Regions from separate parts of the Serratia sp. HNCC26DJ206 genome, predicted to be linked through region 2. Evidence: riboswitches for the same ligand, from Rfam matches in the RefSeq annotation. Region 2 holds a riboswitch; each other region holds the start of a gene.
What was found. Region 2 has a riboswitch for thiamine pyrophosphate ahead of thiC (phosphomethylpyrimidine synthase ThiC). Riboswitches for the same ligand answer to the same signal wherever they lie in the genome.
Positions count from the first base shown of each region.

Region 1: it holds a riboswitch for thiamine pyrophosphate, as region 2 does, so the genes downstream of both, thiM (hydroxyethylthiazole kinase) here and thiC (phosphomethylpyrimidine synthase ThiC) in region 2, are expected to answer to the same signal.
Region 3: it holds a riboswitch for thiamine pyrophosphate, as region 2 does, so the genes downstream of both, thiB (thiamine ABC transporter substrate binding subunit) here and thiC (phosphomethylpyrimidine synthase ThiC) in region 2, are expected to answer to the same signal.

Region 1 covers NZ_JBXUGP010000002.1:95,290-104,944, reverse strand. The annotation lists gene srlD (sorbitol-6-phosphate dehydrogenase) at 1-388, shown strand, start outside; gene gutM (transcriptional regulator GutM) at 654-1,010, shown strand; gene srlR (glucitol operon DNA-binding transcriptional repressor SrlR) at 1,093-1,866, shown strand; gene gutQ (arabinose-5-phosphate isomerase GutQ) at 1,859-2,830, shown strand; gene thiD (bifunctional hydroxymethylpyrimidine kinase/phosphomethylpyrimidine kinase) at 2,866-3,666, opposite strand; gene thiM (hydroxyethylthiazole kinase) at 3,663-4,457, opposite strand; TPP riboswitch at 4,494-4,588, opposite strand; gene yiaA (inner membrane protein YiaA) at 5,030-5,479, shown strand; partial or broken gene AC2A1E_RS01885 (Fic family protein) at 5,549-6,258, opposite strand; gene AC2A1E_RS01880 (LolA family protein) at 6,564-7,277, shown strand; gene AC2A1E_RS01875 (SRPBCC family protein) at 7,294-7,764, shown strand; gene AC2A1E_RS01870 (GNAT family N-acetyltransferase) at 7,817-8,260, shown strand; gene AC2A1E_RS01865 (heavy-metal-associated domain-containing protein) at 8,249-8,539, opposite strand; gene AC2A1E_RS01860 (mercuric transporter MerT family protein) at 8,536-8,898, opposite strand; gene AC2A1E_RS01855 (transglutaminase-like domain-containing protein) at 8,870-9,655, opposite strand, start outside.
Region 2 covers NZ_JBXUGP010000039.1:17,368-27,022, forward strand. The annotation lists gene rpoC (DNA-directed RNA polymerase subunit beta') at 1-831, shown strand, start outside; gene shiA (shikimate transporter) at 984-2,294, shown strand; gene thiH (2-iminoacetate synthase ThiH) at 2,507-3,640, opposite strand; gene AC2A1E_RS21045 (thiazole synthase) at 3,640-4,419, opposite strand; gene thiS (sulfur carrier protein ThiS) at 4,421-4,621, opposite strand; gene AC2A1E_RS21055 (HesA/MoeB/ThiF family protein) at 4,618-5,367, opposite strand; gene thiE (thiamine phosphate synthase) at 5,372-6,010, opposite strand; gene thiC (phosphomethylpyrimidine synthase ThiC) at 6,003-7,946, opposite strand; TPP riboswitch at 8,061-8,184, opposite strand; gene rsd (sigma D regulator) at 8,301-8,816, opposite strand; gene nudC (NAD(+) diphosphatase) at 8,917-9,655, shown strand, end outside.
Region 3 covers NZ_JBXUGP010000007.1:153,319-162,973, forward strand. The annotation lists gene AC2A1E_RS06765 (DASS family sodium-coupled anion symporter) at 1-205, opposite strand, end outside; gene AC2A1E_RS06770 (sugar efflux transporter) at 349-1,536, opposite strand; gene sgrT (glucose uptake inhibitor SgrT) at 1,823-1,996, opposite strand; gene sgrR (HTH-type transcriptional regulator SgrR) at 2,089-3,750, shown strand; TPP riboswitch at 3,788-3,916, shown strand; gene thiB (thiamine ABC transporter substrate binding subunit) at 4,023-5,009, shown strand; gene thiP (thiamine/thiamine pyrophosphate ABC transporter permease ThiP) at 4,985-6,592, shown strand; gene thiQ (thiamine ABC transporter ATP-binding protein ThiQ) at 6,579-7,283, shown strand; gene ivbL (ilvB operon leader peptide IvbL) at 7,387-7,485, shown strand; gene ilvB (acetolactate synthase large subunit) at 7,597-9,291, shown strand; gene ilvN (acetolactate synthase small subunit) at 9,295-9,588, shown strand; gene AC2A1E_RS06815 (DedA family protein) at 9,625-9,655, opposite strand, start outside.

The sequences.
Region 1 (9,655 bases), on a different contig from region 2:
CGTTGCCGGGCGCATCATTCAGATCAACTCTAAATCCGGCAAGGTCGGCAGCAAACACAACTCTGGCTACAGCGCGGCCAAGTTCGGCGGCGTAGGGTTGACCCAATCGCTGGCGCTCGATCTGGCGGAGTATGGCATTACCGTGCACTCATTGATGCTCGGTAACCTGCTCAAATCCCCAATGTTCCAGTCGTTATTGCCGCAATACGCGCAGAAACTGGGGATCAAACCCGAAGACGTTGAGAAGTATTACACCGACAAAGTACCGCTCAAACGCGGCTGCGATTATCAGGACGTGCTGAACACCCTGCTGTTCTACGCCAGCGATAAGGCGTCGTACTGCACCGGTCAGTCGATCAACATTACCGGCGGGCAAGTGATGTTCTGATATATATCGGCTGAGGGCGAGATTGTCCCCCTCACCCCAACCCTCTCCCCAAGGGAGAGGGAGCCGATAAGTGCCACGGTTAAGACTGGAGTAAAGCGGTGGCGCATACCGCCCCTTAGCCCAAGGGAAAACAAGTCGATAAATACCACGGTTAATGCCGGAGTAAAACAGTGGCACATCCAGTCCCCTCTCCCTGTGGGAGAGGGCTAGGGTGAGGGGAAGATCACCTGATTTCCCCTTCATTTTTACACAGGAGCACAATCTCATGACCAGCGCACTCATCACCTTTGCCATTATCGCCTGGTTGATGCAAATCGCCCTCGGCTGGTGGCAGATTCAGCGTTTCAACCGCGCCTTTGATCGCCTGTGCCAGCTAGGCAACGTGGGCGTTGGCCGCTCTGGCGGGCGCTTCAAACCCCGCGTGATACTGGCACTGGCGTTCGATGAACAGCAGCGGGTGTGCGGTAGCATGCTGATGCGCGGCCTGACTATTTTCGCACAGCCTAAACAACTCACCGAGTTGCATGGCATGCATCAGCAAGATTTATGCCCGGATGTGATCTTCCCCGAGGATCAATCATGCAAAACTGCACTATTGTTAGCGATTACACCGAAATCATGATATTTTCACACTAAAAGACATTACCTTTCATAGTGAATTATTCACCGAGAGGAATGGTCAACTCTGGTGAACAGGAATCGCTATGAAACCAAAGCAGCGGCAAGCCGCTATTCTTGAATACTTGCAGCGACATGGCAAAACGGCAGTGGATGCACTGGCAGAACATTTCTCCACCACCGGCACCACCATCCGTAAAGACCTCACCCTGCTGGAAGAAGAGGGTGACGTGATCCGCACCTACGGCGGTGTGGTGCTCAGCCGTGACGATGGCGATCAACCCATCGATCGCAAAACCCATATCAATACCGAGAAGAAACGCCAGATTGCCTACGCCGCCATCAAACTGATCGACGACGGCGATTCGCTGATCTTCGACGCAGGTAGCACCGTATTGCAAATGGTGCCACATCTGGCGCAGTTCAATAACATCACCGTAATGACCAACAGCCTGCATATCGTCAATGCGCTGGTGGAGTTGGACAACGACCAGACCATTCTGATGCCCGGTGGCACCTATCGCAAAAAATCAGCCTCGTTTCACGGCAGCCTGGCCGAATCGGCGTTCCATCAGTTCAGCTTTGATAAACTGTTTATCGGTGCCGACGGGGTCGATCTCAACGCAGGAGTGACCACCTTCAATGAGGTACACAATGTCAGCAAAGCCATGTGCGAAGCTGCCAGCCGCATTGTGCTGCTGGTCGATTCCTCCAAATTCGGCCGTAAAAGCCCGAACGTGGTGTGCGAACTGGGCGTAGTGGATACGCTGATCACCGATAAAGGCATCAACCCGAGTTACCTCGCTGCGTTGCAGGCGAAAGGCATCAATATCATTCTGGTAGGAGACTCCGATGAGTAACGCCACTGCCCTGCTTAACTTTGCCCGCGAAACGCTGGAGATTGAACTGGCGGAAGCACAACGCCTGCTGACCCGACTGGACGATAATTTTGTCCGTGCCTGCGAACTGCTATTGAACTGCCAAGGTAAAGCGGTGATTTCCGGCATCGGTAAATCCGGCCATATCGGCAAAAAGATTGCCGCATCGCTGGCCAGCACCGGCACGCCGTCGTTCTTCGTCCATCCCGCCGAAGCGCTGCATGGCGATCTCGGCATGATCGGTGCCGACGATGTGGTGATCTTTATCTCTTATTCCGGCCGCGCCAAAGAGCTGGATCTGATCCTGCCGTTGCTGGCCGAAAGCCAGATCCCGGTGATCGCCATCACCGGCGGTAAAGAATCCCCGCTGGCGCTGGGCGCAGCCTGCACGTTGGATATCAGCGTAGAGCGTGAGGCCTGCCCAATGGGATTGGCCCCCACTTCCAGCGCTGTTAACACTCTGATGATGGGCGATGCGCTGGCCATGGCGCTGATGCGCCAGCGCGGTTTCAACGCGGAAGATTTTGCCCGCTCTCATCCGGGTGGCAGTTTGGGCGCACGCCTGTTAAACCGCGTCCACCACCTGATGCGCACCGGTGATCGCCTGCCGGTGGTTAAAGAAAGCGTCAACGTGATGGAGGCGATGCTGGAATTGAGCCGCACCGGCCTTGGTCTGGTCGCGGTGTGCGATGCTCAACAGAAAGTGGTAGGCGTATTTACCGACGGTGACCTGCGCCGCTGGCTGGTGAAGGGCAATAGCCTCGCTGATGCCCTCAGCCCGGCGATCACCCGCCCCGGCTATCGCCTGCCAGAACAGTGGCGGGCTGGTGAAGCATTGGAAGCCCTGCACGAACAACACATCAGCGCGGCCCCGGTCGTTAACCTTGACGGCGTGCTGGTGGGGGCGATCAACCTGCACGACCTGCATCAGGCTGGAGTCGGCTAAGGCTTATGCCGGGCGTTCTCTGCGCCCGGCCAACTTCACCACCAGGCATGAAAATGGTGCACTGGCCCAATACCCTGCCCCACTTCTAGGCTATCGGCCTGCTGCAAAGCTTGTTGCAGATAGGCCTTGGCCTCCATCACCGTTGCAACCCAATTCTCATGACGCGGGCGCAATGCCGCCAGCGCGGCTGAAAGTGTGCAGCCGGTGCCATGGGTATGCCGGGTCGCCACGCGCGGCGCAGTGAAACGCTGCTCCAGATCGGCGGTAAATAACCAATCCGGACTCTCACCTTCGTTCAAGTGCCCCCCTTTTATCAGCACCGCCTGGCAACCCATCGCCAGCAATGCCTGCCCCTGCTCGCGCATTTGCCGTTCATTCTCGGCCGGTGCGCAAGCCAGCAACGCCGCCGCTTCCGGCAAATTTGGCGTGATAAGAGAAACCAACGGCAATAATTCACGGCGGATAGACTCCACAGCCTCTGGTGCCAGCAGCGGATCGCCGCTTTTGGCAAGCATCACCGTATCGAGCACCACATAAGGCAGTTGATAGTGCCGCAGACGTTCCGCCACCGCAGTGACGATCTCCGCATTGGCTAGCATGCCGATCTTGGCGCTGTCGATCCGCACATCGCTGAGTACGGAATCAAGCTGGGCAGCCACAAAGGCTGGATCGATGTGATATACCGACTGCACCCCACGGGTGTTTTGCGCCACCAAGGCGGTGATCACGCTGGTACCATAGGCCCCCAGCGCCGAAAAAGCTTTCAGATCGGCCTGGATCCCCGCGCCACCGCTCGGATCGGTGCCCGCAATGGTTAGAGCATTAATACGTTTCATTGCAGATCCTCTGAGGTCAGTTGATAAAGCGCATCGAGAAATGCCGGGGTAAAGCTGCCGGGGCCGCTACAGCGTGCCACCGCACGTTCACCGCATAGCGACATCACCCGGCAAGCGGTGGCTACGTTATCCAACCGCTCGCCCGGCAGGCTGCAAAAGGCAGCCACTACCGCAGACAGCGCGCAGCCGGTGCCCACCACCCGCGTCATCAGGATATCGCCACCGGTCACGGCCCAGTCACGCTCGCCGTCGGTGATGTAATCCACCACCCCGCTCACCGCCACAATCGCACCGCTACTCTGGGCCAGTTCACGCGCTGCCGGTAACGCTGCCAGTGAGTCGTCATTGCTGTCGACGCCACGGCCGCTAGCCCGTAGACCGCTCAGCGCCATAATCTCCGACGCGTTACCGCGGATCGCCGCAGGCTGTAGCATCAGTAAACGCTGAGCAAAATCAGTGCGATAAGTCAAACCGCCCACCGCAACCGGATCCAACGCCCAAGGCTTGCCTGCGTGATTGGCAGCCTCGATAGCGGCCAACATCGACTCGGCCCGCGCGCTGTGCAGCGTACCGATATTGATCAGCAACGCATCCGCCACACGGCTGAACTGTGCGGCCTCGGCAGGCTCGACCACCATCGCCGGAGAAGCCCCTAGGGCCAGCAGAACATTGGCGGTCAATTCCTGTACCACTTCGTTAGTCAGGCAATGAATCAACGGGAGATGGCGTTTAAATTGGTGAAAACAGGCCGCGGCACGGTTGCCGGGTAACACATCAGGTCGAGTCAACATATTGCTCCCAACCGGCGTTCAAGAAGGCGGGTACCGGTTGAGATACCGAGACTTCCCTACGCTGGTATTATCCAGATCAGGTAATACGGGTAAATTCTCAGCCGATTACATCGGCACCCCGAGTCATTGAAAAATCATTAAATTTTTGTTGGCTGTCTCGCCAACGTCGATCAGGATAATCGCCAAACCTGGGGCTGTAAACCCATTTTAGGGAAGACTCCAGGTTGAGCCTATTTAGCTTAATGACAGGGAATATATTTGCAGGATAAATTTCAAAAAATAATGCATGCATTTTCCATATTAAACATGACGTCATTCTTTATGTTTTGTGCTGATTATGCATCACAACTCAAATTGAAACTTGACAAGGCAGCCGAAAAATTAGCGCGATTAATACTTAAAAATTAATGTCGATATGATCCCCAACAGGAACGATCAGACATACTCATTATCTGAAGCTTATTCTATTGCATTAATAAACAGAGATCGGGTAGATTGCTCCCGACCTCATAAGCTGCCGTTGTACTGGCTTAGGAGCAGGGAGTTCGTCTTGTTATTTAGGGATACATATAATGAGTTCTGTACCACAACAAAACACCACCTCGTTTGCTTTCGTTCTCGCCTCTTGGGCAGCACTCCTCGGCGGTTTTGGCGTGTTTCTGCTGGGCCTGTGGAATGCGGAAATGCAATTGAATGAAAAAGGCTATTATTTCGCCGTATTGATATTGGGCCTGTTTACCGCCATAACCATTCAAAAGACGGTCCGCGATCAGCAAGATGGCATTCCAGTGACTCATATTTATAGTATTACTTGCTGGGTGGCTTTTGCGATTGCCGTAGGCCTGTTATGCATCGGTTTGTGGAATGCCAAATTATTATTAAGTGAGAAAGGTTTCTACGGTGTCTCCTTCTTTCTTAGCCTGTTTGGCGCCATTGCGGTGCAGAAAAATACCCGCGATGCGGCCAAAAACTACGGCAGCGAAGCTGAATACAGCGTAGATAAAGATGTAACGGTAGAATAATGTATTGCTCAGGGGGTTAACCCCCTGATTATTACCCCATATAAATATCATCTTTACCATATAATAAGTTTAAACAACCTGCCAGTAACCGCTCTTAGTCGACCCAACTCTTGCTAATCGTTTTTCCTCCTGTAATACCTTGATAGTGCGCTCGATCGTACGGCTACTTACCTTCAACTCACCAGCAAGTTGCACAATAGTCATGGAAGGATTAGCGGTGACAGCAGCTAAGATGCGTTCTGCGGATGGATGAATTCAAATTCGTAATGGAATATGGAACTGGCAATCAACGGGTGGATATCAGTGTGCTGTAACCATGTCAGCAGATCGCTGACTAAACGCGGCAATTGATTGGCTGGCGGAGCCATATGAATCAGCTGCTTTTCCCGATACACGCCAACATTACCACTGCGCAACTGACCTGGCGCATCCACTAGGCCAACCATCAGTAAACGATGTGCTGCCAGTAAGTCATCAAACCGATGGCTCTGCCAGTCAGGCAATTTTTCATAGGCAAGGATCGCGTTACGAACTTCCTGAATATCTTTTGCCGGCGCCAATACCCGTTTACCATCCATGATCGCAGTAACCTGTTCGGTAGACAGACTGTTGTGCTCAATAGCCAATGATGCCTGGATAGTGCGGATACGGTTCTCTTTACGTAGCAAAGGGGAAGATTGTTCAGCCTGCGCAGCCCAACGGCCTAATAGCTCCCCCACCTCAACCACCTGATTCAGAATGTTTGGTGTTATGGTATAAGGCGGTTGATAACCTGCCATCGTGCTCCCCTCATTATCAAAAAAACAGGCCCAGAATCACCTTGCCAGCCCTCACACTACGCAAATCATGGTGTGTTGAGTACTAAATATCAAGCAGTTGACTGGTTTCACTTAGCTTCAACCTATTTAATGAGGTATTTTTATTCACTACCACTCAAATATGCGGCAGTTAAACCCTTCATTCGATACTTTCATAAAATAAATCAAATAATTAAAAGCAACCAACCCTCTTGCTTATTACCTGTAACCAGTCCTACATTTAATTATAAATATGAGGAAATTATCCTTTCTGGTCAGTTCACACAATGAAGGTGAAAACTATCAGCAAATTAATCAACTCAATATTGTTACTCGTGACCGTATTGATACCAAGCACCGCGGCCTATGCTGCTAGTGCTACGGATGTTGCCCCCTCTTCGCTGTTCAGCGCAAACAGCACAGACCCTATTGTTCTTGCCCAGCAACATTTTGAGCAGCTTGAATCCTATCAGGTTAAGATCGTTTCCCAATCGGCCCTGGGTGAAAATAATGTGATTCGATACAGCTATCGCAAGCCCGGCTATGTGCGGATGGATTTTACTGAGCCTCATCCGGGTGCGGTTCTGGTTTATAACCCAAGTAGCGGCACGGTTCGCCTATGGCCATTCGGTCTACATCAATTCCCGGTGCTAAATCTTTCACCGACAGACGCGTTGATACGCGATCAGAACGGCCATCAGGTGGATCAATCGGATGTTGGCACGTTACTGCGCAATATCCGCAGCCTGCAGCAAGGGGGTAAAACCACCATTGTTGGTAAAGAAATCTTGTTGGGGCAACCCGTATTGCACGTATCGATCAATGGCCCAAGCGGTTTCACAGTCAGCGGAGTTCACCGCTCTGAACTCTGGTTGGAGAATAGCCATAGTTTCCCTGTCAAAGTCGTGAGTTATGGCATTAATGGTCACATCATAGAAACCGTATTTATGGATGCAGTAGTGTTCAACCTTCGATTTCCCGATAATTTCTTTACCCCTTGATGCGGAGTTTAACTGCATGGCTGAGTATCAGCTTTCCACCACTTGGCGAATCAAAGCACCACTGCAAGAGGTATGGGATGCTCTTTACCATCCTGATGTCTGGCCAAATTGGTGGAAAAACTTAGTGCAGATTGTTGAGATAGAAAAAGGCGATGTGCTTGGTATCGGCGCATTGCATCGCCATACCTGGAAGGGCGTTCTCCCTTATCGGATAACTTTTGATATTCGCATATTAAATATCGTGCCTTTACAGCTTCTTGAAGGGCAAGCCAGTGGTGAAGTTGAAGGGATTGGGCGGTGGATCCTCTCTTATGACGGCACTGACACCCTCGCTTGTTACCATTGGGATATCCGAACCAATGCATTGTGGATGAACTGCCTGGCACCGCTTATAGCACCATTATTCCGCTGGAATCATTATGCCGTGATGCGCGAAGGGGCTAGAGGACTGGCTCGTAAATTAGGAACCCGCGTTGAAATGGATTGATGCTGATAACGATCTACCCTACGACATCCCCAAGCAATGCAAAGGAAACACCATGCAGATAAGACCCTACCAAGAGGCAGATCGCCCATTTCTGAGCGTTCTGTACCTTGCTGCACGCCGAGCGACCTTTACTTGGCGCGACACTCGCCATTACCAATTGGAGGATTTCGATCGCTCAACGCGGGGTGAAGAAATATGGGTAGCAGAAAAGGCAGGAAAACTATTGGGATTTGTATCGATTCACCGCGCTGACAATTTCATTCATCACCTGTATGTCGACCCCGATCTACCACCGCAGGGCATCGGCAGCGCATTGCTGCATGCGGCCGAACGCACCTTTACGTCGACCGGCTCGCTAAAATGCCTGGTGAAAAACCAAAAAGCCCTGGCGTTTTATCATAAGCATGGTTGGCAGAATATTGCGGCCGGTTGTGACGGCGGTGAGGAATATTATCTGCTGCACTGCCCAAAAGGACAAAATACACTACGGAGCTGAAGCCACACCTTGGATTTCACCGGTATATCCGGTGCGGGAAATCGCCGTCAGTAATGTCTGATTATCAAAACCTTCTGGCACAATCACCTCTGCCTGATGCGTTTTCAGAGAGGCTTTAGCCTTGATAACGCCGTCAGTAGCACGCAGTGCCTTATTGATGGAGATAACGCAGAGCGAGCATGTCATATCTTTGATATCGATAGTGACCTTTTGGTTTTCAGCCCATGCCTGCGGTGCCATTAAAACCAGAGCCAGCATCAGAAAAAAGCGCTTCTTCATTCCATCAACTCCCACAACCAGGGTAATACGTACGGATAGGTCATCAGAGCCAAAAGCAGCGGCACCGATAACCAATAAAGCCAGATCAATACTCGACGGCTAACGACATTCACACAAACGGGACGTGGCGACAGATAAAGCCGCCAGAATCCTCTCAGCATTAAACCGACAGAGAGAACCACCATCGGTAACTGCAACCATGATAGAGCCGGGATCCCCGTCAATCCGGCAGCGGAAATACCGAACACCAAATAGAGCAGCGGGCCAAGGCAGCAAAGCGTCGATGCGGCGGCTGCAAGCAGAGCCGCCAACAACGTCACCACGCTGCCCTTAAGGCTGTTCGACAGAGACGTAGTCATAACTAAATTCAGCCGGATCGTAGAAGTTCAACGGATCGCCATCCACTTCAGCATAAGGATAACCAAAGTTATTGAGGTCACCTTGTTCTGCCACTGGCGAAAGCGCAAAGTCACGGGCATAGTTAAAGCCCACCCAGTTCATTTCCCAGTTACCGAACAGATAATCACTGACGGCCTCAACGGCTGGATCACCGTTTTCTTTTTTCTCAGTTAAACGCATTTTTGTGACATCGGCCGGATCGGCCGGTAGCCAGCCGAAACCCGCCAGCCAGAACATGGCCCGACAGTGTTGCCCACCACTGATTTTCGCCACGCCCTGTTCGTCTGAGCTACCGAACGCCTTCTTCGAATAGTTGATGAGCTTGCGGGTGGCTCCCAGGCGAATACCAAACATCTCACGCGCCGGGATCCCACTGGCACGGCACAGCGCAACAAAAACGGAGTTAATGTCGGTACATTTCCCGCCCAGATTGCCGGTTTTGAGAATTTGGCCCACATCGCCGCTACCACAGCCGATCACCGAATCGTCGCGATGCATATGGGTTCTTACCCAATCATGGATTAACCGCGCCTGCTTCAGAGGTGACTTCTCGCTACCGATAATCTTCAGCGCCGTTTCTTTCACCACCCCATCCACCGGGATATGAGGAGTAGCGTTGAGATAGGGTTGTACCTCTGCGGGGAAAACCAGCTCGGTTTCAGGAAGATGCCATGCGGACAGTTGATTGTTCTTTAACGGTTCCCAGTCCAAGGTTTC
Region 2 (9,655 bases):
GACATCACCGGTGGTCTGCCACGCGTTGCGGATCTGTTCGAAGCTCGTCGTCCGAAAGAGCCAGCAATCCTGGCTGAAATCAGCGGGATTATCTCGTTCGGTAAAGAGACCAAAGGCAAACGTCGCCTGGTGATCTCGCCACTGGACGGCAGCGATGCTTACGAAGAGATGATTCCGAAATGGCGTCAGCTCAACGTGTTTGAAGGTGAAATTGTGGAACGTGGTGACGTTGTTTCTGACGGCCCAGAATCTCCACATGACATTCTGCGTCTGCGTGGTGTGCATGCGGTTACCCGCTACATCACCAACGAAGTGCAGGAAGTTTACCGTCTGCAAGGCGTTAAGATTAACGATAAACACATCGAAGTTATCGTTCGTCAGATGCTGCGTAAAGGCACCATCGTCAGCGCGGGTGGCACCGAATTCCTGGAAGGCGAACAGGCTGAAGTTTCACGCGTCAAGATTGCTAACCGTAAACTTGCCGCTGAAGGCAAGATCGAAGCTACCTTCTCGCGCGATCTGCTGGGTATCACCAAGGCTTCCTTGGCGACCGAGTCCTTCATCTCTGCTGCATCGTTCCAGGAAACGACGCGTGTTCTCACCGAAGCGGCAGTTGCCGGTAAGCGTGATGAACTGCGTGGTCTGAAAGAGAACGTGATCGTGGGCCGTCTGATCCCAGCCGGTACCGGTTACGCTTATCACCAGGATCGTATGCGCCGTAAAGCACAGGGCGAAGTGCCAGTGGTTCCTGTAGTGAGCGCGGCAGAAGCGACGGCTAACTTGGCCGAGTTGCTGAACGCAGGTAACCTGGGTGGCAACAACGACGAGTAAGTCGCCTTGACCTGATGTTTGATTGACTGCACGTTCTAAAGCCCCGGCTATCACAGTCGGGGCTTTTTGTTGTACAGTGCCTGTAAAGTTAAAACAACGGAATAGGCATGGATACCTCAACATCAGTTAGTAACAATACCTCTGTGAACGGCATGGTTGCCCCACAAATCCAGTTAAACAGCCATTCTCAAAGCCGCGCGCGCCGTGCAGCGTGGGGCAGCTTTGTTGGCGCAGTGGTCGACTGGTACGATTTCTTACTGTACGGAATAGTTGCCGCTCTGGTATTTAATACCGAATTTTTCCCCCAGGTCAGCCCAACGATGGGAACGCTGGCCGCTTTTGGTACCTTTGGCGTCGGCTTCTTGTTCCGCCCGTTGGGTGGGATCGTGTTTGGCCACTTTGGTGACAAGCTAGGCCGCAAACGCATGCTGATGATTACCGTCTGGATGATGGGGATCGCCACCGCATTGATTGGCCTGTTGCCTTCTTTTGCCTCGGTTGGCTGGTGGGCTCCGGTCATGCTGGTAGTGCTCCGCGCGGTTCAGGGGTTTGCCGTTGGCGGCGAATGGGGCGGCGCTGCGCTGTTGGCGGTTGAAAGTGCGCCAAAAAAGAAAAAAGCCTTTTACAGCAGCGGCGTACAAATTGGCTTCGGCGTCGGGTTGTTATTGGCGACCGGCTCAGTTTCCATTGTGAACCAATTTACCACCAATGATGAGTTCGTAAGCTGGGGCTGGCGTTTGCCGTTCTTATTCAGCTTAGTACTGGTCGCGATTGCCTGGTGGGTGCGTAATGGCATGGATGAGTCGCTGGAGTTTGAAGCCAACAAAACGTTGCAGGACAGAGCCGACAAAATACGCAAGTTCCCGATTTTAGAGGCATTGCGTCAAAACCCTAAGGCATTCTTACTGATTATCGCCTTGCGATTGGGCGAGTTGCTCACGATGTACATCGTGACGGCCTTTGCGCTGAATTACTCCACCACCCACCTTGGCCTGGCGCGCGACATGTTTCTCAACATTGGCTTACTGGTGGGGGCGGTGAGCTGCATCTCTATTCCCTGTTTTGCCTATTTGGCCGATCGCTTTGGCCGACGCCGGATCTATGTAACGGGGGCACTCATTGGCTGCGCCAGCGCAGTACCGTTTTTCATGGCGCTAGAGAGCCGTAATACCCTAATGATTATCTTGTTTGCCATCATGCTCGGCAATGTGGCGCACGATATGCTCGTCAGCGTGCAACAGCCGATGTTTACCGAATTGTTTGGTACCGCCTACCGTTACAGCGGTGCTGGGGTTGGTTATCAGGTCGCCAGCGTCGTCGGTGGTGGTTTCACGCCTTTTATCGCCGTACTGTTGGTGGAGTTTATGGATGGTTCCTGGCATTTGGTCGCCGCTTATCTGGCAATAGGTTGCCTGCTGTCGGCCATTGTAGGGGCGAGCATGAAGCCTCAGGCCACGGATTGATCAAATCAGAAACCGGAGACGCGCGGGGGACATCCGCGCGCTCCGGGGTTTGGTAGGGCAAGGCTATCAAGAGGGGTAGACAGCCTTGGTTGGCCTCGGGTTTGATAACCAACGAAGTCACTATAACGGCGCCAATTTTCTGTTCCAGCCCGGCTTTTTAGCTTTGCGTATGTCTTTCAGCGCTATTGGCTCGCCGATGTAACCGTTGCAGGTTATTGCGCAGCACGCCCCAGATAATCATCCCAATCTTTCCACACCGGCTGCAATCCCGCGGCGCTAATAGCAAGAGCGACCTGTTGCGGTGTCCGGCCATCGTGCGGTTCAAATTGCTCCAGCTCTGCTGGCGTGTCATCGGCGTAACCGCCGGGCTGGGTTTTTGAACCGGCGCTGACGCTATTGATTGCCAGCGGGATCATATGATCGCGGAAGAACGGTGACTCACGAGTCGACAATGACAGCTCGACGTCTGGCGCAAACAAACGGAAAGCGCAGATAAGCTGCACCAGCTGTGGTTCACTCATCACCGAGGCCGGTTCAATACCTCCGGCGCAGGGCCGCAAACGGGGGAACGAGATTGAGTAACGGCTTTGCCAGTAGGTTTGCTGCAAGTAGAACAGGTGTTCGGCCAGCATGTAACAGTCAGTGCGCCAACTGTTGGACAGCCCGATTAACGCGCCAAGGCCGATCTTGTCGATCCCGGCACGGCCCAAGCGATCCGGCGTTGCCAGCCGCCAGTGGAAATCCTGCTTATGCCCACGCAGATGATGCCGTTGGTAAGTGGCAGCATGATAGGTTTCCTGATAAACCATCACCCCATCCAGCCCCAGGGTTTTCAATTCGGCGTACTCATCCTCGGCCAGTGGCTGAACCTCCATCATCAACGAGCTGAAATGGCGGCGGATTTGCGGCAGATGCTGGCGGAAGTAAGCCATACCCACTTTATTCTGGTGTTCACCGGTCACCAGCAGCAGGTGCTCAAAACCCAACGCCTTGATCGCTGCGCATTCCCGTTCGATCTCGTCGCTATCGAGCGTTTTACGCTTGATGCGGTTGCTCATAGAGAAACCGCAGTAAGTACAGTCGTTGGCGCACAGGTTAGAGAGATATAACGGCACGTAAAAGCTGACTACGTTACCAAAACGCTGGCGCGTCAGTTGCTGTGCGCGCTGCGCCAGCGGTTCCAGATAAGGAGCGGCGGCGGGGGAGATCAGCGCCATAAAGTCATCGCGCGTCAGCTTCTGTGCATTAAGTGCCTGTTCAACATCGCGCGCGGTTTTGCTGTTGATACGCAGTTGAATATCATCCCAATCTAGCTGTTGCCAGCGGCTACTGAAATCATCACTCATCAGCGTATCTCCTCTGATTGGCTGAGAAACGCGGTCAGCGGGCTGGATGCAACGGCAATCCGCTGGCGATGGCCCAATCCGGCGCGGCGTGCCAACTCACCGGCTTCCAGCGCTAGCCGGAATGCCTGTGCCATTTGCACCGGATCGCGTGCCACGGCGATGGCGGTATTGACCAGCACCGCATCGGCACCTAATTCCATGGCTTCCAGCGCATGGCTTGGCGCACCGATACCGGCATCGACCACCACCGGCACCTTGGCTTGTTCGATGATGATTTCAAGGAAATCACGGGTCAGCAGGCCACGGTTAGAACCAATCGGCGCCCCGAGTGGCATGACCGCTGCACAGCCGGCTTCTTCTAACCGCTTGCACAATACCGGGTCGGCACCGCAGTAGGGCAACACGACGAAGCCTTCTTTAACCAGAATTTCTGCGGCTTTTAAGGTTTCGATCGGATCTGGCAGCAGGTATTTCACATCCGGGTGGATTTCCAGTTTTACCCAATGAGTACCGAGCGCTTCCCGTGCCAATCTGGCGGCAAACACCGCTTCGGCGGCGGTTTTAGCGCCGGAGGTATTCGGTAGCAGCTTCACACCCAACTGTTGCAGCGGTGCCAGAATGGCATCGTTACCGCCGCGTAGATCGACGCGTTTCATTGCCATGGTGACCAACTGGGAGCCGGATGCTTGCAAAGCTGCCAGCATTAAGGCCGGGGTGGCGAATTTGCCAGTGCCGGTAAACAGGCGTGAAGTAAAAGTGGTATCGGCGATTTGCAGCATATCAGCCTCCGGCAATCGCTTGAAACAGCAGGATATCATCACCGTCCTGTACCTGGCGGCTTGCCCAGTCGGCGCGTGGGATGATGGTCTGGTTAATGGCCAGCGCGGTGCCTGGCTGGTGGCGATCCAGTTGTTCGAGCAGGGCGGTGACGCTTAAGGCTTGCGCCAACTCCAACGGCTGGTCATTCAGCGTGATTTTCATGCGACACCTCGGCAAACTGGGCAATTGCTGGCTTGGCTGAGTTGCAAGGTGCTCCAGCTCTGCTGTTTGCCGTCGAACAAACGCAGCTTGCCGCTGAGGGGTGAAGCCATTCCTGCCAGCATTTTGATCGCCTCCAGCGCCTGGAGCGTGCCGATCACCCCTACCACAGGGCCGAGCACGCCCGCCGTCCGGCAGTTACGCTGTGGTTCGGTTTGTTCAGGGTAGAGGCAGGCATAGCAGCCTTGGGCATATGGTGGTTCGATCACCAGCAACTGGCCGCTGAAGCCTACCGCGCTGCCGCTGATCAAGGGCTTGCCGATGGCCACACAGGCGGTATTAACCGCGTGGCGGGTCGCCATATTGTCACTGCAATCCAGCACCAGATCGGCACGCGCCACGGCTTCCCTGAGTATTGAACCCTGTAAGCGCTGTTCCAGCGTGATACAGGCTACCAGCGGGTTCAGCGCCTGTAATTGACGTTGGGCTAACCGCGCTTTGCCTTGGGGAACTTCGTTACTGCGATAAAGGATTTGCCGCTGCAGGTTAGTGATATGCAACTGATCGTCATCAGCCAACAGCAGCGTGCCGACGCCTGCGGCGGCCAGATACAGTGCTGCCGGAGAGCCTAAACCCCCTAGACCGACTATCAGCACCGTGGATTGCTTTAGCTTTTGCTGGCCTTCTGGGCCAACGTCCTCTAGCAGCAACTGGCGGCTGTAACGCAGAAATTCCTGATCGTTGAGCATCGCATTACTCCTTGCCTTCAATCAGTTTCAGCAACTGCGCCGCGGCTATACGCCAATCCGCTGCCTGGGTGATGGCGCTAACCACCGCCACGCTGCCTACGCCGCACTCGAGTACGGCAGGCACACGATCGAGGCTGATCCCGCCGATCGCCACCGTCGGGTAATCTTGTAATCCGGCGATATGGCGTTTCAGCTCAGCCAGTCCTTGCGGTGCGGAAGGCATCTCTTTGGTTTGGGTGGGGAAGATATGCCCAAGCGCAATGTAGGAAGGTTTTACCGCGATGGCCCGGGCGATCTCTGCGTCGTCATGGGTTGATACCCCCAGGCGCAATCCGGCCCGATGAATGGCAGCCAGATCGGTAGTCTCCAGATCCTCCTGCCCCAAGTGAACACCATAGGCACCGTGTTTAATCGCCAAGCGCCAGTAGTCGTTGATAAACAGCCGTGCACGGTATTGCTTGCCAAGCGCAATAGCGGCGGCAACGTCGGTTTCAACCTGTTCGTCCGGCAGATCTTTGATGCGCAACTGAATGGTGGTTACGCCTGCATCCAGCAGGCGGGCAATCCATTCAACGCTGTCGACCACCGGGTAAAGCCCCAGTTTGTGCGGGGTGGCAGGAAAGGGCGTGGTGATTTCAGTCATTGTTCACCTCTTCCTGTAGGTTAGATGCGCTGTGGTACAGTTCGCTGCCGCGTGAGCGGAATTCGGCGGACATTTTCTCCATGCCGGAAAGCTGGACTTCGACCGGTTTGGCGGCTTCTTGTGCGGCAGCGTAATCGCGCACTTCCTGCGAGATTTTCATTGAGCAGAATTTCGGCCCGCACATGGAGCAGAAGTGCGCGATCTTGCCGGACTCCTGCGGCAGGGTTTCGTCGTGGTAAGCGCGGGCAGTGTCTGGATCTAACGCCAGATTGAACTGATCTTCCCAACGGAATTCGAAACGCGCTTTGGACATGGCGTTATCACGGATCTGCGCACCCGGATGGCCCTTCGCCAGATCGGCAGCGTGGGCCGCGATCTTGTAGGTGATCAGCCCTTGCTTCACGTCTTCCTTGTTTGGCAGGCCGAGGTGCTCTTTTGGCGTGACGTAGCACAGCATTGCGCAGCCGAACCAGCCGATCATGGCGGCGCCAATCCCCGAGGTGAAGTGGTCGTAGCCTGGAGCAATATCGGTGGTCAATGGGCCAAGGGTATAGAACGGTGCTCCGTGGCAATGCTCCAACTCTTCGGTCATGTTACGGCGGATCATCTGCATCGGCACGTGGCCTGGGCCTTCGATCATCACCTGCACATCATATTCCCAGGCGACTTTGGTCAGTTCACCCAACGTGTGCAGTTCGGCAAACTGGGCTTCGTCGTTGGCATCCTGAATTGAGCCTGGGCGCAGGCCGTCGCCGAGCGACAGGGCAACGTCGTAAGCGGCGCAGATTTCGCAGATTTCACGGAAGTGCTGATAGAGGAAGTTTTCCTGATGGTGCGACAGGCACCACTTCGCCATGATCGAACCCCCGCGTGACACAATGCCGGTCAGGCGTTTGGCGGTCATTGGCACATAGCGCAGCAGTACGCCCGCGTGGATGGTGAAGTAGTCCACGCCCTGTTCCGCCTGTTCCAGCAGAGTATCGCGGAACATTTCCCAGGTCAGATTCTCCGCCACGCCATTCACTTTTTCCAGTGCCTGATAGATCGGCACGGTGCCAATCGGCACCGGGCTGTTACGCAGGATCCATTCACGGGTTTCGTGGATGTAGCGGCCGGTGGAGAGATCCATCACGGTATCCGCACCCCAACGGGTAGACCACACCAGCTTTTCGACTTCTTCTTCGATCGACGAAGTGACCGCCGAATTGCCGATATTGGCATTCACCTTCACCAGGAAATTACGGCCAATGATCATCGGCTCGGATTCCGGGTGGTTGATGTTGGCAGGGATGATGGCGCGGCCAGCGGCCACTTCCTGGCGCACAAATTCCGGCGTGATGTTTTCCGGCAGATTGGCACCCCAGTTCTGGCCTGGGTGCTGCTGGCGTAACACCTCGCCACGAATGCGCTCACGGCCCATATTTTCGCGGATGGCAATAAACTCCATCTCTGGCGTAACGATACCGGCGCGAGCATAGTGCAACTGGGTGACACATTTGCCGGGTAAGGCCTTGCGTGGCAACGGTAAGTGTTCGAAACGCAGATGATCCAGCCCTTCGTCCGCCAGTCGTTGTTGGGTAAAGCCGGAACTGACGCCACTCAATGTTGCAGTATCGGCACGCTCTTCAATCCAGCCTGCCCGCAGTTTTTCCAGGCCGCGATGGACATCCAGTGTGGCGTGCGGATCGCCGTAAGGGCCCGCAGTGTCATACACCGGGATCGCCTCATTCTGTTCATACTGCGGGTTATCTTTGTTGCCGCCGGTAAGCGTTGGGCTAAGCTGGATTTCACGCATCGGAACACGGATGTCGCTGCGTGAACCTTGCAGATAGATACGGTGAGAGTTGGGGAAAGTCACGCCTTGTAAGGCATCGATAAACTGCTGCGCTTCGTCGCGCTGCTGTTTGCGGGCACGGGGCTGTTTCATCGTAGACATAGCAAATTCCTATCAGTGGGTGATGTTTGGAAAATTGCTTGTCTGGAGCTCGGAGGGAGTAATGGTGTTGGCCAAGAAAGCAGCGAGATCCTGGATCGGGTAAGCTGTGTTCGGCGATAGATTACTCTTGTTCCCTTCGCGGGTCTTAACCCGATCAGGTTCCGCGGATCCCGAATTAACGGTCTCAGCCTGGCTAATTTGTTAAACAGATCAGCGCTAGGCACTCCGACAAGAAGCGTCCAGTATAGGAGGGTGAATAAAAACTACAAGCCTACCCGTGATCTTTCATGCTGAGGTGTTGTGGGCGGTGCGAGGTGACTCAGCCCGTCCGTGGGCCAACGTTTATTGATGGGATCAGGCGCGGTTTTCCAGCGAATCGGCGTTGGAAGCTCCTGGCTGAGCTTGCTGTAAGGTTTCTGCAGCCAGTTGAATCAGGTGATCCTCTAGGGCAAAGCGTGACGCCAAGGCTTCGCCGATATCTGACAGTGCCTGATGAAATTCCAGACAGACGTCCTGATCGATATCCACTTCGGTATAGCGATCGTGGAACGCCATGATCGTTTCGGTATTGGCCTGTAGCTTCGGGTAGAACTTAGTGGTCAGCGCCATTTTGGGGCTGGCTGAGCCTTCCACCTGCTTGATAATTTCGCCATAGATGTGAAAATGCCCGTCAGAGAGATAATCCACCAGATTCTGGCAAAAGTTCTCCAGCGCTTTTTCATTCAGCGGCGTATGCTTTTCTTTGTTCGGTTTGATGCCTACCAAGGTGCAATAGGCGACCAGTAATTGCTTGCGTGCCTGTAGCCATTGATCAACTAATTCATTACTGCCACCAACGCGTTGAGTCAGGTTTTCCAACTTATTGAGCATGTTTGACTCCGTGAGTAATAGAAAGAAAACAGTAATTTATTAAAATCTAACAAAGAACAATTCCTAGATTGCCAGTGAAGCAGAGGTTGTGCAACAACATATGGAACTTGCATTAACGGGTAACGAAAATGGCTGGTGGATCGTCAGCCATGAAAGCAAAATTTGGCTGCCGAAAGGTGAGTTGCCGTTGGGTTCAGCGGCGTCATATTCACTGTTGGGCCTACAGGCTCGCCAGATTGGTGAATGGGAAGGGGTACCGGTATGGCTGGTATGCCAGCCGATGCCGAGAGAGATGGGCTCTGTGCGACAATTGATCGATCTCGATCGCGGCCTGTTCCAACTGGCCGGGCGTGGTGTGCAACTGGCCAACTTTTACCGCTCACATAAGTTTTGTGGCTATTGCGGCCATGAAATGGTGCTCAGCCGCACCGAAAGCGCCTGCCTGTGCAATCACTGCCGTGAACGCTATTACCCGCAAATTGCGCCTTGCGTGATCGTCGCCATCCGCCGTAATGATGAGATCCTGCTGGCACAGCACGTGCGCCACCGCGGCGGCATCCATACCGTGTTGGCCGGGTTTGTGGAGGTGGGGGAAACGCTGGAGCAGGCGGTAGCACGTGAGGTGATGGAAGAAAGCAATATCGCTATCACCAACCTGCGTTATGTGACATCTCAACCCTGGCCGTTCCCACATTCGCTGATGATGGCCTTTATGGCAGATTATCAGAGCGGTGAACTGCGTCACGATCCGAAAGAGTTGCTCAACGCAGGCTGGTATCGCCACGACCAATTGCCGTTGTTACCACCACCGGGCACCGTGGCGCGCCGGTTGATCGAGG
Region 3 (9,655 bases), on a different contig from region 2:
CCACCAGCGCAATGGCAATAATCGAAACCGCGCCAATCGGCATCGCCTTGCCAATAATGGCAACGATGGTACCAATAAACAGCGCCAGCAAATGCCAGGCATTGGGGGCAACCCCTTCAGGCACCGGAATCACAAACCAGATAATCAGAGCAACAATAACGGCAACAAGAGAAGGAACGGGCTTGAGCGGCGTTAGTTTATCCATAACATACCCACTTTTATCAACGGGATCGGCATCTCAGCAGCAAGATGGACAAGAGCGCGAGGTTCGCGCTCTGATGATAATCATCTTAGGGAGTATGGCGCAATTTTCTCAATGACATGTATCAAGTAAGCCACTGTTCAGCTTCACACTTCGCGCACTCTGGCGCACATCCACAGTGCCAGCATCGCCAGCAGGGTAATCAGCCAGTAGACCGCATAGTGGCCGACGTTCTCCACCAACGCCCCTTGCAGCATGCCAGCCAGGATCACCCCGGTAGAGATACTGTTGGTAAACAGCGTGGTCGCCGCACCCGGCCGCCCCGGCATCAGGTCCTGGAAATACAGCATGCCGATCCCGGCAATAATGCCGATGAAGATCGCATTGAATAATTGCAGCACCATCAGTGCGGCCTTGAACTTGAACAGCACCAGCCCGGCATAGAACAGCACGCCAGCCGCGACCGCAAACAGCATCATGTTGCGCTTACCAAAGCGTTTGACGTAGTACCCCGCCAACAGCATGGCCGGGATTTCCAGCCCCGCCGCAGTGCCCATCAGCAGGCCTGCCAACCTCTCCGGCAGGCCAAGATCGGCAGTGATATACAGTGGCATATCAATGAAATACATGGTGTTGCAGGTCCACATCAGCACCGAAGCCAGAAACAGCAAGCGCACATCAGGATCGCGCCAGGCACTGAGCGGCGCAATCGGTGGTGAATCGACGCTGATTTCAACCTGCGCACGCGGCACCGAAGGCAGCATCAGCCACACCAACAACGCGCTGATGACAAAAATCGACGCCGCGACCAGAAACATCACCATAAAGCCGTAATTCAGCGCCAGCATGAAAGAAAGCGGCGGGCCGATCACCCAGGCCAAAGAAAGCTGGGCACGCATCAGCGAGCTGAACATCACCACTTCACGTGCCGAGCTGTCGGCATATTCACGCGCCAGCGCAAAAATCTGCGGCGTGGCGGTATTGGCGATCGCCGCCAACAGCACCCCGGCGGTAATCAGCGTCAAATAATCGCGATTGAAGGCAAACAACAGGCTGTTACCCACCGCCATCAGGCAGCACAGCAGGATCAGCTTACGCCGGTCGCCGCGGGTGTCGGAACGCTTCGCCAGCAGGAAACTGACGATAATCCCGGCGATGGCATTCAGGGTATAAAACAGCCCAACCCAGAGCGGGCGGACTTTCACCTCGGTGGTGAGAAATAAGCTCAGCGTGGGGGCCTGCAACGCGCCAGCGATGCCGGAAAGAAAGGCGATGATCAGAAAAGCGGCAAAAACGGGATTAAAACGGCGTGGCAACCAGCGTTTGACATTCATACCTGCGTCCCTGACCAGAGAATAAAGAAGCCTACGCCCAAGCTACTTCGAGATGCAGGTAGGCGGCAACTGAGCGACAAATCGGTCTTTGACCGATTTGAACCGCGCTTGGGCCCTACATAGGCCGAGTAACGCAGCCAACACCCCTGCATCCTGAAGGGCGACGGGGGTATGCTACAGAAGGGGAATTACAGAATAAAGTGATGTGTCAGAGAAAAATACCAGTGGGTTACCCCACTGGCTGGTGAAAAAGCACCATTACTCAGAAACACTTTTGCTATGAGCGCTAGATACGCTCACGGTATTGCTTATCGTTTAGCGTATTGATGTCCCACTGGGTCAAGTGGGCCAGCATATCCAACCTTGTCTGTTGCGGGATCACCTCCAGCCAGTCGGCGTTCTGGCAGCGAATCGCCGTGAAATAACGCTGATAAAACTGTTTCGTTAAGAGAACCTTCATTAAGTGCCCCTCCGCTCTTTGGACTGAAACCATTATTGGCGTAATATAGGGAAAGATAAATTGACGGATTGATGCCTTGGAGTTCCTCTTTTATGTCTACCTCACGCTTGCAACAACAGTTCATCCGCCTGTGGCAACGCTGTCATGGCCAACCCACAGAAACCACGTTGCAGGAACTGGCCGACGTGCTCAGTTGTTCGCGCCGCCACGTGCGCTCCTTATTAGGCGCAATGCAGCAGCAAGGCTGGCTCACCTGGCAGGCCGAAGCCGGACGAGGCAAGCGTTCACAGCTCAGTTTCCAATACACCGGCCTGGCACTTCAGCAACAGCGGGCTGAAGAGTTGCTGGAGCAGGACAAAATTGATCAGTTGGTACAGCTGGTGGGCGACAAAAATGCCGTGCGCCAGATGCTGCTTTCCCAACTGGGGCGCAGCTTTCGCCAAGGCAAACATATCCTGCGCGTGCTCTACTATCGCCAGCTTTACAACCTGCTGCCCGGCTCGGCGCTACGCCGTTCAGAAACCCATCTGGCGCGGCAGATTTTTAACGGTTTAACGCGCATAAATGAGGAAAATGGGGAAATCGAGTCCGATCTTTCCCACCACTGGCAGACAGTAACGCCTTTGCACTGGCGTTTTTATCTGCGCCCGGCGATTCGTTTCCACCATGGCCGCGAGCTAGAGATGGAAGACGTGATCCATTCCCTGAACCGGCTGATCCCGCAGCCTCTGTTTTCCCATATCGATAAAGTCACTTCCCCCACGCCCTATGTGATCGACGTCCATCTGCACAGCCCGGACTACTGGCTGCCCTGGCTGCTGGGCAGTGTGCATGCCATGATCCTGCCGCGCGAATGGCAGAGCCTGCCGGATTTCGCCCGCCATCCCGTCGGCACCGGTCCTTACAGCGTGGTGCACAATCATCGCAGCCAGATGAAGATCCATGCCTTCGATGATTACTTTGGCTATCGCGCGCTGATTGATGAAGTCAACATCTGGGTGCTGCCAGAAGTCACCGAAGAACTGGTGCATTCAGGCGTGCAGTTGCAGGGGGATGAAACGGGTAAAAATGAGTTGGAAAGCCGCCTTGAAGAAGGCTGTTATTTCCTGCTGTTTGACCAGCGCTCAACGCTGGCGGCCAATCCTGAAATCCGCAGTTGGCTGAGTGAACTGATCAACCCGATCGCCCTGCTGAGCCACGCAGGATCGGTATATCAACGCTATTGGGCACCGGCCTACGGCATTCTGCCACGCTGGTTACATAACCGCGCATTGGGGCAGCAACCCAAACCTGCGGGGCTAACCGAACTGACGTTAACTTTCTACAGCGAGCACTCGGAATTCCACGCCATCCAGCAGGCCATCACCGCCTTACTGGCGCAACACGGAATCAAGCTTAACGTACAAATCATCAACTACGATGACTGGCATAAGGGCGAGGCGAACAGCGATTTATGGCTTGGCAGCGCCAACTTCACGCTGCCGCTGGAGTTTTCCCTGTTTGCCACGCTGTATGAAACGCCGTTAATCCAGCACTGTTTGAGCGAAGATATCGCCGAGGATGCGGCTTTGTGGCGCGATAACCGCTTGCCGCTGGCGGAGTTCTGCCAACGCTTGGTCAGCAGCCATCAGTTGCACCCGCTGTTCCATCACTGGTTGCAACTGCACGGCCAACGCAGCATGCGCGGGGTACGCATGAATACCCTTGGGTGGTTCGATTTTAAATCGGCCTGGTTCGCCCCGCCGGAAACATAAGTCTCTTTCACCACTGCCCGTTAATCTCTACAATAGCGCCGTCTCAACGGGGTGCGGAAAACAACGAGCGCTGCATGAAAACGCAGCACGTTTTTTTCCGCTGAGAGTACACCCGTCGAACCTGATCCGGTCAATACCGGCGGAGGGATTTGAGTACCGCGTCGCTTATCCCCAATAGATTTCAAGTTGCAGCTAACAACGCTGCGGCTTGAAAGATGATGGGGATTCACGCCCTCAGAGTCCTTTGCCCCCTTAAATTTCAGGAGTGCAAAGTGGTCAAAAAATACCTGCCTTACCTATTGCTGTTGGCTGCGGCCCCCGTGCTGGCCAAGCCTACGCTGACGGTTTACACCTACGATTCTTTCGCCGCCGACTGGGGCCCTGGCCCAGCAATTAAAAAAGCCTTCGAGGCCGATTGTGACTGCGAATTGAAATTTGTGGCGCTGGAAGACGGCGTTTCACTGCTCAACCGCGTGCGGATGGAGGGCAACAACAGCGCTGCCGATATCGTGCTGGGGTTGGACAACAATCTGCTGCAAGCGGCAAAACAAACCGGCCTGTTCGCCGAGAGCCAGGTTGATACCGGCAAGCTCACCGTGCCAGGTGGCTGGCAGGACAACACCTTCATCCCTTACGATTACGGCTACTTCGCCTTTGTTTACAACAAAGACAAACTGAAAAACCCGCCGAAAAGCCTGCAAGAGCTGGTGAGCAGCGATCAACCCTGGAAAATCATCTATCAGGATCCGCGCACCAGCACGCCGGGGCTCGGCCTGCTGCTGTGGATGCAGAAAGTGTATGGCGACAAAGCACCGGAAGCCTGGCAGCAACTGGCGAAAAAAACCGTTACCGTCACCAAAGGCTGGAGCGAAGCCTATGGCCTGTTCCTGAAAGGCGAAGGCGATCTGGTGCTGAGCTATACCACCTCCCCGGCTTACCATCTGATTGAAGAGAAAAAAGACAGCTACGCAGCCGCCAACTTCAGCGAAGGCCATTACCTGCAAGTCGAAGTGGCCGCTAAACTGAAGGCCAGCAAAAACCCGGAGCTGGCAGAGCGCTTTATGCAGTTTATGGTTACGCCAGCCTTCCAGAACACCATTCCTACCGGCAACTGGATGTACCCGGTGATTGAAACCACGCTGCCTGCGGGTTTTGAACAGATGACCGTGCCGCAAACCGCATTGCAATTCAGTGCAGAAGAAGTGGCAAAACAGCGTGGTGACTGGGTACGGGCATGGCAAACCGCCGTCAGCCACTGATCCCGCGTTGGCTATGGCCGGGGCTGATGGCCGCTGGCCTGATCGGGCTGATCGCACTGCTGGCGATGGGCTCCTTATGGCGACACGCACCCAGCAGCGACTGGCGTAGCTTATGGCAAGACAGCTATCTGTGGCACGTGGTGCGCTTTACCTTCTGGCAGGCGCTGCTGTCGGCCCTGATCTCGGTACTTCCCGCCATCCCGCTGGCTCGTGCGCTCTATCGGCGGCGCTTCCCTGGCCGCAACCTACTGCTGCGCCTATGCGCCATGACGCTGGTCTTGCCGGTGCTGGTGGCGGTTTTCGGCATCCTGAGCGTGTACGGCAAGCAAGGCTGGCTGGCGGTGGTGTGCGGTTGGCTAGGGATCCATTACAGTTTCTCGCCCTATGGCCTACAGGGCATCCTGCTGGCACATCTGTTCTTTAATCTGCCGCTGGCCAGCCGTTTACTGTTGCAGGCGCTGGAAAATATCCCCACGGAACAGCGCCAACTGGCGGCACAACTGGGGATGAATGGCTGGCAGCAGTTCCGCTTTGTGGAATGGCCCGCGCTGCGCCGCCAGATCCTGCCCAGCGGCGCATTGATTTTTATGCTGTGTTTCGCCAGTTTTGCCACCGTGCTGTCGCTGGGCGGTGGGCCACAGGCCACCACCATTGAGTTGGCGATCTATCAGGCATTGAGTTACGACTACGATCTCAGCCGCGCCGCGCTGCTGGCGCTGATCCAACTGACCTGCTGCCTTGGGTTGGTGGTGCTCAGCCAACGCTTGAACCAGGCGCTGCCGGTCGGCCATACCCATGCTCAAAGCTGGCGCAACCCAGAAGACAGCCGCGGACGGCGCATCGGCGATACGCTGCTGATTAGCGCCGCCCTGTTATTGCTGTTACCGCCGCTGTTGGCGGTGATTATCGACGGAACCAATCACCGCCTGATCAGCGTGCTGCAACAGCCGCTACTGTGGCAGGCGCTGTTGACGTCGCTGCGTATCGCACTCGGTGCCGGTCTGCTATGCGTGGTGCTAACTATGATGCTGCTGTGGAGCAGCCGCGAACTGAAACTACGGCAGCGGCCCGCACAGGGCCAAATGCTGGAACTGAGCGGCATGCTGATCCTGGCGATGCCGGGCATTGTGCTGGCAACCGGCTTCTTCCTGCTGCTGAGCGATACCGTCGGGCTGCCGCAATCCCCCTATGCGCTGGTGATCCTCACCAACGCACTGATGGCGGTACCTTACGCGTTGAAAGTGCTGGAAAACCCGATGCGCGATCTGGCCGAGCGCTATAATCCTCTTTGCCTGTCGCTGGACATTCACGGCTGGCAGCGTTTGCGCTGGATTGAGCTGAAAGCGCTGAAACGCCCGCTGGCACAGGCCCTGGCATTTGCCTGCGTGCTGTCGATTGGCGATTTCGGCGTGGTTGCCCTGTTCGGCAACGAACAGTTCCGCACGCTGCCTTTTTATCTGTATCAGCAGATTGGTTCTTACCGCAGCAACGACGGTGCCGTGACCGCAGCCCTGCTGCTGTTACTGTGCTTCCTGCTGTTTACCCTGATTGAACGCTTACCGGGCCGCCATGCTAAAGCTTGAAAAACTGACCTACCTGTACGAACACCTGCCGATGCGTTTTGACCTGCGCATTCAACCGGGCGAGCACGTCGCGGTGCTGGGGCCAAGTGGTGCCGGTAAAAGCACCCTGCTCAGCCTGATCGCCGGTTTTTTACCAGCGGCCAGTGGCAAACTTCTGCTGAACGGCAGCGACCACACCGCTACGTCGCCGGCCAAGCGCCCGGTTTCTATGCTGTTTCAGGAAAACAATCTGTTTGCACATTTGACGGTGGCGCAAAACATCGGGCTGGGGCTGGATCCTGGCCTGCGTTTGAATAGCGTCCAGAAGCAGCAGTTGGCGCAGATCGCCCAGCAGGTGGGGCTGGAGGAACATCTGCAACGCCTGCCTGCACAGCTTTCCGGCGGCCAACGCCAGCGTGCCGCATTGGCGCGCTGCCTGATTCGCCAGCAACCGATTCTGCTGCTCGACGAACCTTTCTCCGCGCTCGATCCGGCGCTGCGTAATGAGATGCTGCAACTGCTGCAAGAGGTGTGCGATCTCCGTCAGCTCACGCTGTTAATGGTGTCACACAATCTGGAAGATGCCGCCCACATCGCCCCCCGTACTTTACTGGTGGTGGATGGCCGCATCTATTACGACGGCCCAACCCAGGCGTTGATAGAGGGCAGCACCCCAGCAGCTCGCGTGCTGGGCATTGCAGCAAGAACGTGATCCAAGGCGCGTTTTTTATGCTGAATTAATAAACCTGTTGTGCGAGTTTTGCACCTGTGGTTTTATAAAATCCTGTTTTTTACTACTGATGATAAGGTTCCCTGTGATCACATCCTCGCTGACTTCGACTCTACTACCAACCGCGCTACCAGCCGCGGTAGTCGTCGTGCGTGTGGTGGTGGTCGTCGGCAGTGCGCCGTAGGGTCCGAATCAACGCATCGATTCCCAAACCCCGCCGGCGCAAACCGGGCGGGGTTTCTTGTTTTAGTCCCCTGCCCAGAAATGCGAACCGGCCTTGACTAAGGATAGGAACATGGCAATTTCGGGTACGCCACACCAGAAACACCGCTTCACCGGCGCAGAGCTGATCGTACATCTGCTGGAGCGCCAGGGCATTACCACCATTGCAGGGATCCCCGGCGGCGCTGCGCTGCCGCTGTATGACGCACTGAGCCAAAGCACCGTGATCAAGCACGTATTGGCCCGTCATGAACAGGGTGCCGGTTTTATGGCCCAGGGCATGGCGCGCACTAACGGCAAAGCGGCGGTCTGCATCTCGTCCAGCGGCCCAGGGGCCACCAATCTGGTCACCGCCATCGCCGATGCCAAGCTCGATTCCATTCCGCTGGTGTGTATTACCGGCCAGGTGCCTTCCTCGATGATCGGCACCGACGCCTTTCAGGAAGTCGATACCTACGGTATTTCGATCCCAATTACCAAATACAACCACCTGGTGCGCGATATCCGCGATCTGCCGCAGGTGATCTGCGATGCCTTCCGCATTGCCGAATCTGGCCGCCCAGGCCCGGTATGGATCGACGTCCCGAAAGACGTGCAAACCGCAGTGATTGAGCTGGATGAGCTGCCGCCGATCGCCGTGCCGGATGCCGCACCTGCCTTTGATAGCGCACAAGTCACTCAGGCTGCCGCTATGATCAACCAGGCCAAGCGCCCGGTGCTGTATCTGGGTGGCGGCATTATCAGTGGCGAAGCGCATAAAGCCGCCTTGCAGATGGCCGAGCGCGCCAATCTGCCCACCACCATGACGCTGATGGCGCTGGGCGCGATGCCGGTAGAACATCCATTGTCGCTGGGGATGCTGGGCATGCATGCGGCGCGCAGCACCAACTTTATCTTGCAGGAAGCCGATCTGCTGATCGTGCTGGGTGCCCGTTTCGACGATCGCGCCATCGGCAAAACCGAGTTGTTCTGCCCGAACGCCGACATCATCCACGTGGATATCGATCGCGCCGAACTCGGCAAGGTTAAGCAGGCCAATATCGCGATTCATGGCGATGTCGGTCAGGTGCTGCAACAACTGCTGCCGCTGATCGAAGCGCAGCCACGCAGCGCATGGCTGAAAATCGTTAACGATCTGAAGGGTGAATTCCCGTTCAACATGCCGAATGTTGAGGATCCGCTGAGCCATTACGGGCTGGTGAAAGCCGCCGCGCGCTGCGTGGATGAAAACGCCATTATCACCACCGACGTTGGCCAGCATCAGATGTGGGTTGCGCAGGCGTATCCACTGAGCCGCGCGCGCCAATGGCAGACCTCCGGCGGTTTAGGCACTATGGGCTTTGGCCTACCAGCGGCGATCGGCGCTGCATTGGCCGAACCACAGCGCAAGGTGTTGTGTTTCTCCGGTGACGGCAGCCTGATGATGAACATTCAGGAAATGGCGACGGCGGTTGAACACGATCTGGACGTTAAAATTATCCTGATGAACAACCAGGCGCTGGGGCTGGTGCATCAGCAGCAAACCCTTTTTTATCAGCAACATATCTATGCCGCCACCTATCCGAAGCGTACCGACTTCCTGAAAATTGCCGCCGGTTTCGGCCTGGACACCTGCGATCTGAACGCAGAGGAAGATCCAGAAGCCGCGCTGATGGCCGCCATCCAGCGCCCTGGCCCATGCCTGATTCATGCGCTGATCGATATCAATGAAAAAGTTTACCCGATGGTGCCACCGGGTGCCGCCAACATCGAAATGATTGGAGAATAAGCCATGCAGTCACTACAAAAGAATCCGCAGGTGATCCTGGAGCTGGCCGTGCGTAACCATCCGGGTGTCATGACGCACGTTTGTGGCCTGTTTGCCCGTCGCGCGTTCAACGTGGAAGGGATCCTCTGTATGCCGCTGAAAGACGGCACGCAAAGCCGCATCTGGCTGCTGGTGGCCGACGATCAGCGCCTGGTGCAGATGATCAGCCAGGTAGAAAAGCTGGAAGATGTGTTGCAGGTGAAGCGCCACAGCGAAGATATGCGGGTGTTTGAACAATTGGAAGCGTTCTTCCAATAAGATTGACGGCACCCCGATTGCCCGTTGGCGGGTATCTCAACCCGCCAACACCTTCCACAGTAAGTGA